DNA from 2 places in the Nonomuraea sp. NPDC048892 genome. Region 1 is predicted to be linked to the other one. Evidence: riboswitches for the same ligand, from Rfam matches in the RefSeq annotation. Region 1 holds a riboswitch; the other holds the start of a gene.

Region 1 (4,800 bases):
TTACGTTGAATTGAAGAAGCCATGTCAGCAGAAGTGATGACCGAAGAGCTGTGCCGGGTGACCGGTCAGGAATACGGAGCAGCCCGTGTTGCAGATGGAGGTCGTGGGCGTACGAGTTGAAATGCCCACTAATCAGCCGATCGTCTTGCTCAAGGAGGCACACGGGGAGCGGTTCCTTCCGATATGGATAGGCATGACCGAGGCCACCGCCATCGCGCTGGCCCAGGCGGAGGAGCCGCCGCCGCGGCCCCTCACCCATGACCTGTTCAGAGACGTGCTGAGCGCGCTCGGCGTCGGGCTGCGCGCGGTCAACATCGTCGCCCTGCGTGACGGCATCTTCTTCGCCGACCTGGTCTTCTCCAACGGCGTGGAGGTGAGCGCGCGGCCGTCCGACTCGATCGCGCTCGCGCTGCGCACCGGGGCCCGCATCTTCGCCAGCGAGGAGGTCGTCCAGGAAGCCGGGGTCATCATCCCGGACGACCAGGAGGACGAGGTGGAGAAGTTCAGGGAGTTCCTTGACACGATCACTCCCGAAGACTTCGGCAGGGCGGGGTAGGTATTTCAGTGCATTTACGCTTCACGACGCGCCGAGCCGGATCGTTGACTGCGCATGGTCACGGTCCTACGGTGCAAGTGAAACCCGTGGTCGCCTTTTACGAACCCCCAGATCAGGCCACGGGATGAGAGAAAGCCGGAGGTCCGCGTGGCGGTCAGCAGCGGCGAGGGAAAGACGGCCGGCCAGGAAGATCCGGTACGGCGCGAGAGCGCGCGGCAGCGTGCCGGAGAGCAGGGTCTGCTCTTCGACCAGCAACCCAGGACGCTGCCGGGTGACATCGGATACCGCGGGCCGACGGCCTGTGCGGCGGCCGGCATCACCTACAGGCAGCTCGACTACTGGGCACGCACCGGTCTGGTGGAGCCCACGATAAGAGCCGCGCAGGGCTCGGGATCGCAGCGGCTCTACAGCTTCCGCGACATCCTGGTGCTCAAGGTCGTCAAGCGGCTGCTCGACACCGGAGTGTCGCTGCAGCAGATCCGTACGGCCGTGCAGCACCTGCGTGACCGCGGGGTCGGTGACCTCGCGCAGATCACGCTCATGAGCGACGGCGTCAGCGTCTACGAGTGCACCTCGGCCGACGAGGTGATCGACCTGCTCCAGGGCGGCCAGGGCGTGTTCGGCATCGCGCTCGGCCGGGTCTGGCGTGAGGTCGAGGGCTCCCTCGCGGAGCTGCCGGGGGAACGCGCGGCGGTCGAGGACACCGTCCCGGCCGACCATCCCGCTGACGAGCTGGCCCGCAGGCGACGCGCCCGCCGCACCGGCTGAGGGCACCCGGCTCCACGAGGGCCGGGATGCCGGAAGAGGGGACTCCGATCCCCGGTATGACGCGCAGGCCCCTGGGAATGCGGGGCCCCGCGGCCACCTCCCGAGAGGGCGCCTGGGAGCGCTGAATCCCCAGGGAACACGCACGCGACGGTCCGATGACCGGCTAATGGGGCGTAGCGGTGTAATCTAGGACAGCAAGGCTGACGACCCCGTGCGGGAGAGTCCCCGGGCCCATCGCGGCGCCGGGGCGCCGAAGGAGCAACCCTCCCCGGAATCTCTCAGGCATCCTGTACCGCTCGGGCGAGGCGACTCTGGAAAGCAGGCGCTCCCGCCAGGGGCGCCTCACCGACGGTGCAAGCCCCACCGGGGGTGAAGCTCTCAGGTCGCGGTAGCACGTACGTCGTGCGGCCGCGCTGACAGAGGGGGAGATCCGGCACTCGCCCGCGCCCTGGCGCCGGTCTCCACAGCCTCGGGAGGCACACCCATGACCGATCTGTCAGCTCCGCCGTTCTCGTCCAGGCACATCGGCCCGTCGGAGTCCGAGCAGCAGCGCATGCTCGAAGCCGTGGGCTTCGAGTCCGTGGCGGATCTGGTGGCGGTGGCCGTGCCCGAGTCCATCAGGGTCAAGGACCGCCTCAAGCTGCCCGCCGCGATCGGCGAGGCCGAGGCCGTTGCCGAGCTGCGCGCCCTGGCCGGGCGCAACCGCGTGCTCACCTCGATGATCGGCCTGGGCTACTACGACACCGTCACGCCCGCCGTCATCCGCCGCAACCTGCTGGAGAACCCGGGCTGGTACACCGCCTACACGCCGTACCAGCCGGAGATCTCGCAGGGGCGCCTGGAGGCGCTGCTGAACTTCCAGACCGTCGTCTCCGACCTCACCGGCCTGCCCGTCTCCGGCGCGTCCCTGCTGGACGAGGCCACCGCCGCCGCCGAGGCCATGACGCTGGCCCGCCGGGCGGGCAAGTCGAAGAGCTCCGTGTTCGTGGTGGACGCCGACGCGCTGCCCCAGACCAAGGCTGTGCTCGCCACCAGGGCCGAGCCGCTCGGCATCACGCTGGTGGAGCACCCGCTCGACGGCGAGCTGCCCGAATGCTTCGGCGTGCTCGTGCAGTACCCCGGCGCCTCGGGCCGGCTGCGCGACTTCCGCGCCGTGGCCGCCGCCGCCCACGAGGCCGGCGCGCTGGTCGTGGCCGCCGCCGACCTGCTGGCCCTGACGCTCATCGCCGCCCCCGGCGAGCTGGGCGCCGACATCGCCATCGGCTCCTCACAGCGCTTCGGCGTGCCGTTCGGGTTCGGCGGGCCGCACGCCGCCTACATGTCCGTACGCGAGGGGCTGCAGCGCCAGCTCCCCGGCCGCCTGGTGGGCGTGTCGGTGGACGCCGACGGCGACCCCGCCTACCGCCTGGCCCTGCAGACCCGCGAGCAGCACATCCGCCGCGAGAAGGCCACCAGCAACATCTGCACCGCCCAGGTCCTGCTGGCCGTCATCGCCGGCATGTACGCCGTCTACCACGGCCCCGAGGGCCTGCGCCGCATCGCCCACCGCGTCCACCGCCACGCCGGCGCGCTGGCCGCCGGGCTGCGCGAGGGCGGCGTGGAGATCGTGCACCAGGAGTTCTTCGACACCGTGCTCGCCCGCGTGCCCGGCCGGGCCGCCGAGGTCGTGGCCGCCGCCGCCGAGCGGGGCGTCAACCTCTGGCAGGTGGACGACGACCACGTCTCCGTCGCCTGCGACGAGAAGACCGGCGCCGCCGAGGTGGCCGCGGTGCGGGCCGCCTTCGGGATCTCCCCGGACGGCGGGGCCGAGCCCGAGCACACCCCCGACGCGCTGCCCGCCGAGCTCCTGCGCGAGAGCGCGTACCTGACCCACCCGGTCTTCCACGCCCACCACTCCGAGACCGCGATGCTGCGTTACCTGCGCAAACTGCAGGACAAGGACATCGCTCTCGACCGCTCCATGATCCCGCTCGGCTCCTGCACGATGAAGCTGAACGCGACCACCGAGATGGAGCCGATCACCTGGCCCGAGTTCGCCGCGATCCACCCGTACGCGCCCGCCGGGCAGACCGAGGGCTACCGCGAGCTCATCGGCACGCTGGAGGGCTGGCTGGCCGAGGTGACCGGCTACGACGCCGTCTCCCTCCAGCCGAACGCCGGCTCGCAGGGCGAGTTCGCCGGGCTGCTGGCCATCCGCGCCTACCACCGCGACCAGGGCCAGGGCGAGCGCGACGTCTGCCTCATCCCGTCCTCGGCCCACGGCACCAACGCCGCCAGCGCCGTCATGGCCGGCATGCGGGTCGTCGTCGTGGCCTGCGACGACGACGGCAACATCGACCTGGCCGACCTCGACGCCAAGATCGACAAGCATCGGGACGCGCTGGCCGCGATCATGGTGACGTACCCGTCCACGCACGGCGTGTACGAGGAGAGCATCACCGAGGTCTGCGCCAAGGTGCACGAGGCCGGCGGCCAGGTGTACGTGGACGGCGCCAACCTCAACGCCCTGGTCGGCCTGGCCAAGCCGGGCGAGTTCGGGGCCGACGTGTCCCACCTCAACCTGCACAAGACCTTCTGCATCCCGCACGGCGGCGGCGGCCCCGGCGTCGGCCCGGTCGCGGTCCGCGCCCACCTGGCCTCCTACCTGCCGGGCCACCCGCTGCACGACGGCAGCGCGGTCGGTCCCGTCTCGGCGGCCCCGTACGGGTCGGCCGGCATCCTGCCGATCTCGTGGGCGTACGTCAGGATGATGGGCGCCGACGGACTCACCGCCGCCACCGAGCAGGCCATCCTGTCGGCGAACTACCTGGCCAGGCGGCTGGCCCCGCACTACCCGGTCCTCTACACCGGCCGCGGCGGCCTGGTCGCCCACGAGTGCATCATCGACCTGCGCCAGATCACCAAGGAGACCGGCGTCACCGTAGACGACGTGGCCAAGCGGCTCATCGACTACGGCTTCCACGCCCCGACCATGTCGTTCCCCGTCGCAGGGACCCTCATGATCGAGCCGACCGAGAGCGAGGACCTCGCCGAGCTCGACCGGTTCGCCGACGCCATGGCCGCCATCAGGGCCGAGATCGCCAAGATCGCCTCCGGCGACTACGACAGGACCGACAACCCGCTGCGGAACGCGCCCCACACGGCCGAGTCCGTCAGCGCCGACGAGTGGACGCACCCGTACGGGCGCGGCGAGGCCGCCTACCCGCTGGCGTCGCTGCGCGACGGCAAGTACTGGGTGCCGGTGCGCCGCATCGACCAGGCCTACGGCGACCGCAACCTGGTGTGCTCCTGCCCCCCGCTGGAGGCGTACGAGGACTGAGCCGAGCGAGGTGGGAGGACTGTCACCCCGGTGCCAGTCCTTCCGCGTCAAGTGAGCAGACATGATCGTCAGAAGTCGTTAGGCTTCGGTGCGACCGTCGCCCCAAGGAGCTCTCTTGACGTCCTCAGAGCTGGAGACACCGCCCCTCGACACCGCC
Region 2 (4,800 bases), on a different contig from region 1:
TGCGCTCGATGCACGGGATCTGGACCAGGCCGCCGATCGGGTCGCAGGTCAGCCCCAGGTTGTGCTCGATGCCGATCTCGGCGGCGTTCTCCACCTGCTCGGGGGTGCCGCCGAGCACCTCGGTGAGGCCGGCGGAGGCCATGGAGCAGGCCGAGCCCACCTCGCCCTGGCAGCCCACCTCCGCGCCGGAGATCGAGGCGTTCTCCTTGAACAGCACGCCGATCGCGCCGGCCGTCAGCAGGAAGCGGACCACGCCCTCGTCGTCGGCGTGGGGGACGAAGCGGGTGTAGTAGGTCAGGACGGCGGGGATGATGCCGGCGGCGCCGTTGGTGGGGGCGGTGACGATGCGGCCGCCGGCGGCGTTCTCCTCGTTGACGGCGAGGGCGAAGAGCGTCACCCAGTCCATGGCCTGGAGCGGGTCCTTCTCGGCCGGCTCCGACTGCAGGCGGCGGTGCAGCTGGTTGGCGCGGCGCTTGACCTTCAGGCCGCCGGGCAGGACGCCCTCCTTGGAGATGCCGCGGCGCACGCACTCGGACATCACCCGCCACAGGTTGAGCAGGCCCTCCCGGATCTGCTCCTCGGTGCGGCCGAACGCCTGCTCGTTCTCCAGCATGAGGGCGGAGATCGACAGGCCCGTGTTGGAGCAGTGCTTGAGCAGCTCCTCGCCGGTGGTGAACGGGAAGGGCAGCACGGTGTCGTCGGGCTTGATGCGGTCGGCGCCGGTGGCCTTCTCGTCCACCACGAAGCCGCCGCCGACCGAGAAGTAGACCTTCTCCCTGATCGGCTCGCCGGAGGCGGTGTAGGCGGTGAAGCGCATGCCGTTGGGATGTTCCGGCAGCGAGATCTTGCGTTCGAAGACGAGGTGCTCGCCGACGACGAACGGGATCTCGTGCGTGCCGTAGAGCTTGAGCGTGCCGGACTCGCGCATCGCGGCGATGCGGGCCTCGACGCTGTCCACGTCCACCAGTTCGGGCTTCTCGCCGGACAGGCCGAGCAGGACCGCCTTGTCGCTGCCGTGGCCCTTGCCGGTCAGGCCGAGCGAGCCGTACAGGATGGTCTCGACCCGGGCCACCCGGTCGAGCAGGCCGTCCTCGTGCAGGCCGCGGGCGAATTTGTGCGCGGCGGCCATCGGGCCGCCGGTGTGGGAGCTGGACGGTCCGATACCGATCTTGAACAGGTCGAAGACGCTGATCGCCATTGATGTGCGCCCTTCTTAGGGGCCGGGGCCCGGCCGTGCGGGCCCCGGCGGTGGGTCAGGACTCGCTGCCCTTGGTGAGCGCTGTGTACTCCTCGGGCGTCAGCAGCTCTTCGGTGTCGCCTTCCACGCGCACCTTGAACATCCAGCCCTCGCCGTAGGAGTCGCTGTTCACCAGGCCGGGGTCGTCCACGACGGCCTGGTTGACCTCCACGATCTCGCCGCCGACCGGCGCGTAGATCTCGTTGACGGACTTGGTCGACTCCACCTCGCCGACGGAGTCGCCCCGCTCGATGGTCGAGCCGACCTCGGGGAGCTGCACGTAGACGACATCACCAAGGGCCTCGGCGGCGAAGGCCGTGATGCCGACGGTCACGGTGAGGCCGTCTTCGAGGCCGGCCACCCACTCGTGCTCCTTGGTGTAGCTCAGGTCGTCAGGGATGTTGCTCACTTGTTCCTCCTGTAGAAGGGCAGCTCGACCACGTCCATAGGTTCATGGCTGCCCCGGATGTCCACGGCCAGGCCTGTTTCCGCGCCGGTGTCCACGTAGGCCATCGCGATCGGCTTGCCCAGGGTCTGGGAAGGCGCGCCGCTGGTGACCACGCCGACGACGGCGCCGTCTTTCGTGACCGGGTAACCGTGGCGCGGCACCCGGCGGCCCCGCGCGACCAGGCCGACGAGCCGGCGTCGCGGCGTGTCGTCCTTGACCGCCTCGAGCGCCGCCCTGCCGACGAAGTCACCGGGCTTGTCGAATTTCACCACCCGGCCCAGCCCCGCGTCGAACGGGGTGAGCCCGGCGTGCAGCTCGTTGCCGTACAGGGGCATGCCGGCTTCGAGCCTGAGCGTGTCGCGGCTGGACAGGCCGGCGGGCTTGAGCCCGTACGGCTCCCCGGCCGCCGTGAGGGCGTGCCACAGCGGCACCGCGTCGTCGTTGGCGACGAACAGCTCGAACCCGTCCTCGCCGGTGTAGCCGGTACGGGCGATGAGGGCCTGCCGGCCGTCCACCACGCCGGGCAGCCCGGCGTAGTACTTGAGCCCGGCGAGGTCGGCGTCGGTGAGCGTGGCCAGGATCTCCTGCGAGCGGGGCCCCTGGACGGCGATCAGCGCGTACTGGTCGGACCGATCCTCGACGACCACATCGAACGCTTTAGAGCGAATTGTCAGCTCATTTCCGACTTTTTCATAGTTCGAGGCGTTGGCCACGACCATGAACTCCTCGTCCCCGAGCCGGTAGACGATGAGGTCGTCGAGCACCCCGCCGCGCTCGTCCACGATCATGGTGTAGCGCGCCCGCCCGGGCGCCAGCGCCGACAGATGCCCGACCAGCGCGTGGTCCAGCGCCTGGCCGGCCTGCGGCCCGGTCAGGAAGATCTCTCCCATGTGGGACAGGTCGAACAGCCCGGCCGCCTCGCGCACGGCCTTGTGCTCCGCGGACTCGCTGCCGTACCGGAGCGGCATGAGCCAGCCCGCGAAGTCGGTGAGCGTGGCGCCGAGGCTCTCGTGAACGTCTCGTAGCGGTGTCGGTCGGGACATTGGTCGCACCTCAGGACAGGGTTGGATGCCAGGATCCTCCCCCTCTGTCATCGATGCCTGAGAGCTTCGCCCGACTTTTGCCGGACTTTCACCTTCGGCGAGGCCCATGGGCCTGCTTTCCAGAGGTCACCCTTAGCCGTGCGGTCCTTTGCCTTGAGAGGTTTGCGGGGAGGGCTTGCTCCTTCAGGGACCCTGACCGGCTGTCAGGGTGCTCTCCCGCACGATGCGTCGGTGATTGCCGCCAGCCTAGTGCCGTCCGGGGGTCGTTGTCGCGTCCAGGGCAGTCGTGACCCGCCGCCGGCGCACGCGTCTCAGCAGGCGGACACCAGCGCGTCGAACAACGCGTGGCCCTCCGCCATCTCCGCGTGCCACTGCACGGCCACCACGAAAGCCGCGTCCAGCTCGACGGCCTCGATCGTGCCGTCGGCGCTCGTGGCCGTGACCGCCAGGCCGGGGGCCAGGCGATCGACGGCCTGGTGATGGTAGTGCGGGACCGCCACCGGCTCCTCGCCCAATGCCTTCGCCAGCCGGGTGCCCGGCACGACGTTCACCGGCAGGTCGCCGAACCGGCCGGGCCCTGGGCAGTGGTCCGTGTGGCCGACCACGTCGGGCAGGTGCTGGTGCAGGCTGCCGCCCAGGGCCACGTTGAGCACCTGGAGGCCGCGGCAGATGCCCAGGTAGGGCAGCCCGGCGTCCAGGGCCGCGGCGAGCAGGGCGAACTCCGCCTCGTCGCGGAACCGCCTGACGTAGCCGATCCGCTCGTGCGGGGCGGCGCCGTACCTGGCCGGGTCGATGTCGCCGCCCCCGGCCAGGATCAGCCCGTCCAGGCCGCGCACGACGGAGGCGGGCGCGCCGGCCGGAGGCAGCACGACCGGCTGGCCGCCGGCCCGCACGACCTGCTCCACGTACGCGTACGGCAGCAGCGCGGCCGTCGTGTCCTGCCACACCGTGAACGAGGCGGGCTCGACGTAACAGGTGATGCCGATGACGGGACGACGCACCATGACCCCCTTAGAGCGGTGTGACGTAGGCACCGGAGATGCCGCCGTCCACCAGGAACTCGCTGCCGGTGATGAACGAGGCGTCGTCGCTGGCCAGGAACGCCACCGCCGCCGCGATCTCCGACGCCTCCGCGAAGCGGCCCACGGGGACGTGCACCAGCCGCCGCGCCGCCCGCTCGGGATCCTTGGCGAACAACTCCCGCAGCAACGGCGTGTTCACCGGTCCCGGGCACAGGGCGTTGACCCTGATGCCCTCCCTGGCGAACTGCACGCCCAGCTCCCGCGACATCGCCAGCACCCCGCCCTTGGACGCGGTGTAGGAGATCTGCGAGGTGGCCGAGCCCATCACCGCCACGAAGGACGCGGTGTTGATGATCGAGCCCTTGCCCTGGCGGCGCATGTACGGGATCGCGTGCTTGCAGCACAGGTAGACGCTGGTCAGGTTCACCTCCTGGACGCGGCGCCAGGCGTCGATGCCGGTCTCCAGGATCGAGTCGTCGTCGGGCGGCGAGATGCCGGCGTTGTTGAAGGCGATGTCCACGCTGCCGTAGGTGTCGTGCGCCGTGGCGAACATCCGCACGACGTCGTCCTCGCTGGTCACGTCGGCCCGTACGAACAGGCCGCCGACCTCGGTCGCGGCCTTGACCCCCGCCTCCTCGTCGATGTCCGCGCAGACCACCTTGGCGCCCTCCTCGGCGAAGCGGCGGGCCGTGGCCAGCCCGATGCCGCCGCCCGCGCCGGTGATGACCGCCACCCGATCCTGCAACCGCTGCATGTGTGTCACTCCGATGAGATGAAGACGTTCTTGGTCTCGGTGAAGGCGGCCAGGGCGTCCGGGCCGAGCTCCCTGCCGAGGCCGGACTGCTTGAAGCCGCCGAACGGGGTCCAGTAGCGGACGGAGGAGTGGGAGTTGACCGACAGCGCGCCCGACTCGACCGCCCTGGCCACGCGCAGCGCCCGGCCGACGTCGCGGGTCCAGATCGAGCCGCTCAGGCCGTAGGGGGTGTCGTTGGCGATCCGCACGGCCTGCGCCTCGTCCTCGAACCTGACCACCGACACGACCGGGCCGAA

Evidence for each region. A riboswitch is a leader RNA that binds a small molecule or an ion and turns the genes downstream of it on or off. The one in region 1 is predicted to bind glycine.
Region 2: it holds a riboswitch for glycine, as region 1 does, so the genes downstream of both, gcvT (glycine cleavage system aminomethyltransferase GcvT) here and gcvP (aminomethyl-transferring glycine dehydrogenase) in region 1, are expected to answer to the same signal.

What each region holds. Positions count from the first base shown of each region.
Region 1 covers NZ_JBEZFZ010000002.1:700,619-705,418, forward strand. Annotated here, with positions in the region: gene AB0C28_RS08530 (bifunctional nuclease family protein) at 86-556, shown strand; gene AB0C28_RS08535 (MerR family transcriptional regulator) at 704-1,324, shown strand; glycine riboswitch at 1,529-1,629, shown strand; gene gcvP (aminomethyl-transferring glycine dehydrogenase) at 1,809-4,643, shown strand; gene AB0C28_RS08545 (tetratricopeptide repeat protein) at 4,759-4,800, shown strand, end outside.
Region 2 covers NZ_JBEZFZ010000013.1:177,484-182,283, forward strand. Annotated here, with positions in the region: gene AB0C28_RS34920 (L-serine ammonia-lyase) at 1-1,198, opposite strand, end outside; gene gcvH (glycine cleavage system protein GcvH) at 1,254-1,646, opposite strand; gene gcvT (glycine cleavage system aminomethyltransferase GcvT) at 1,643-2,728, opposite strand; glycine riboswitch at 2,860-2,957, opposite strand; gene AB0C28_RS34935 (gamma-glutamyl-gamma-aminobutyrate hydrolase family protein) at 3,040-3,732, opposite strand; gene AB0C28_RS34940 (3-oxoacyl-ACP reductase) at 3,740-4,504, opposite strand; gene AB0C28_RS34945 (aldehyde dehydrogenase family protein) at 4,510-4,800, opposite strand, start outside.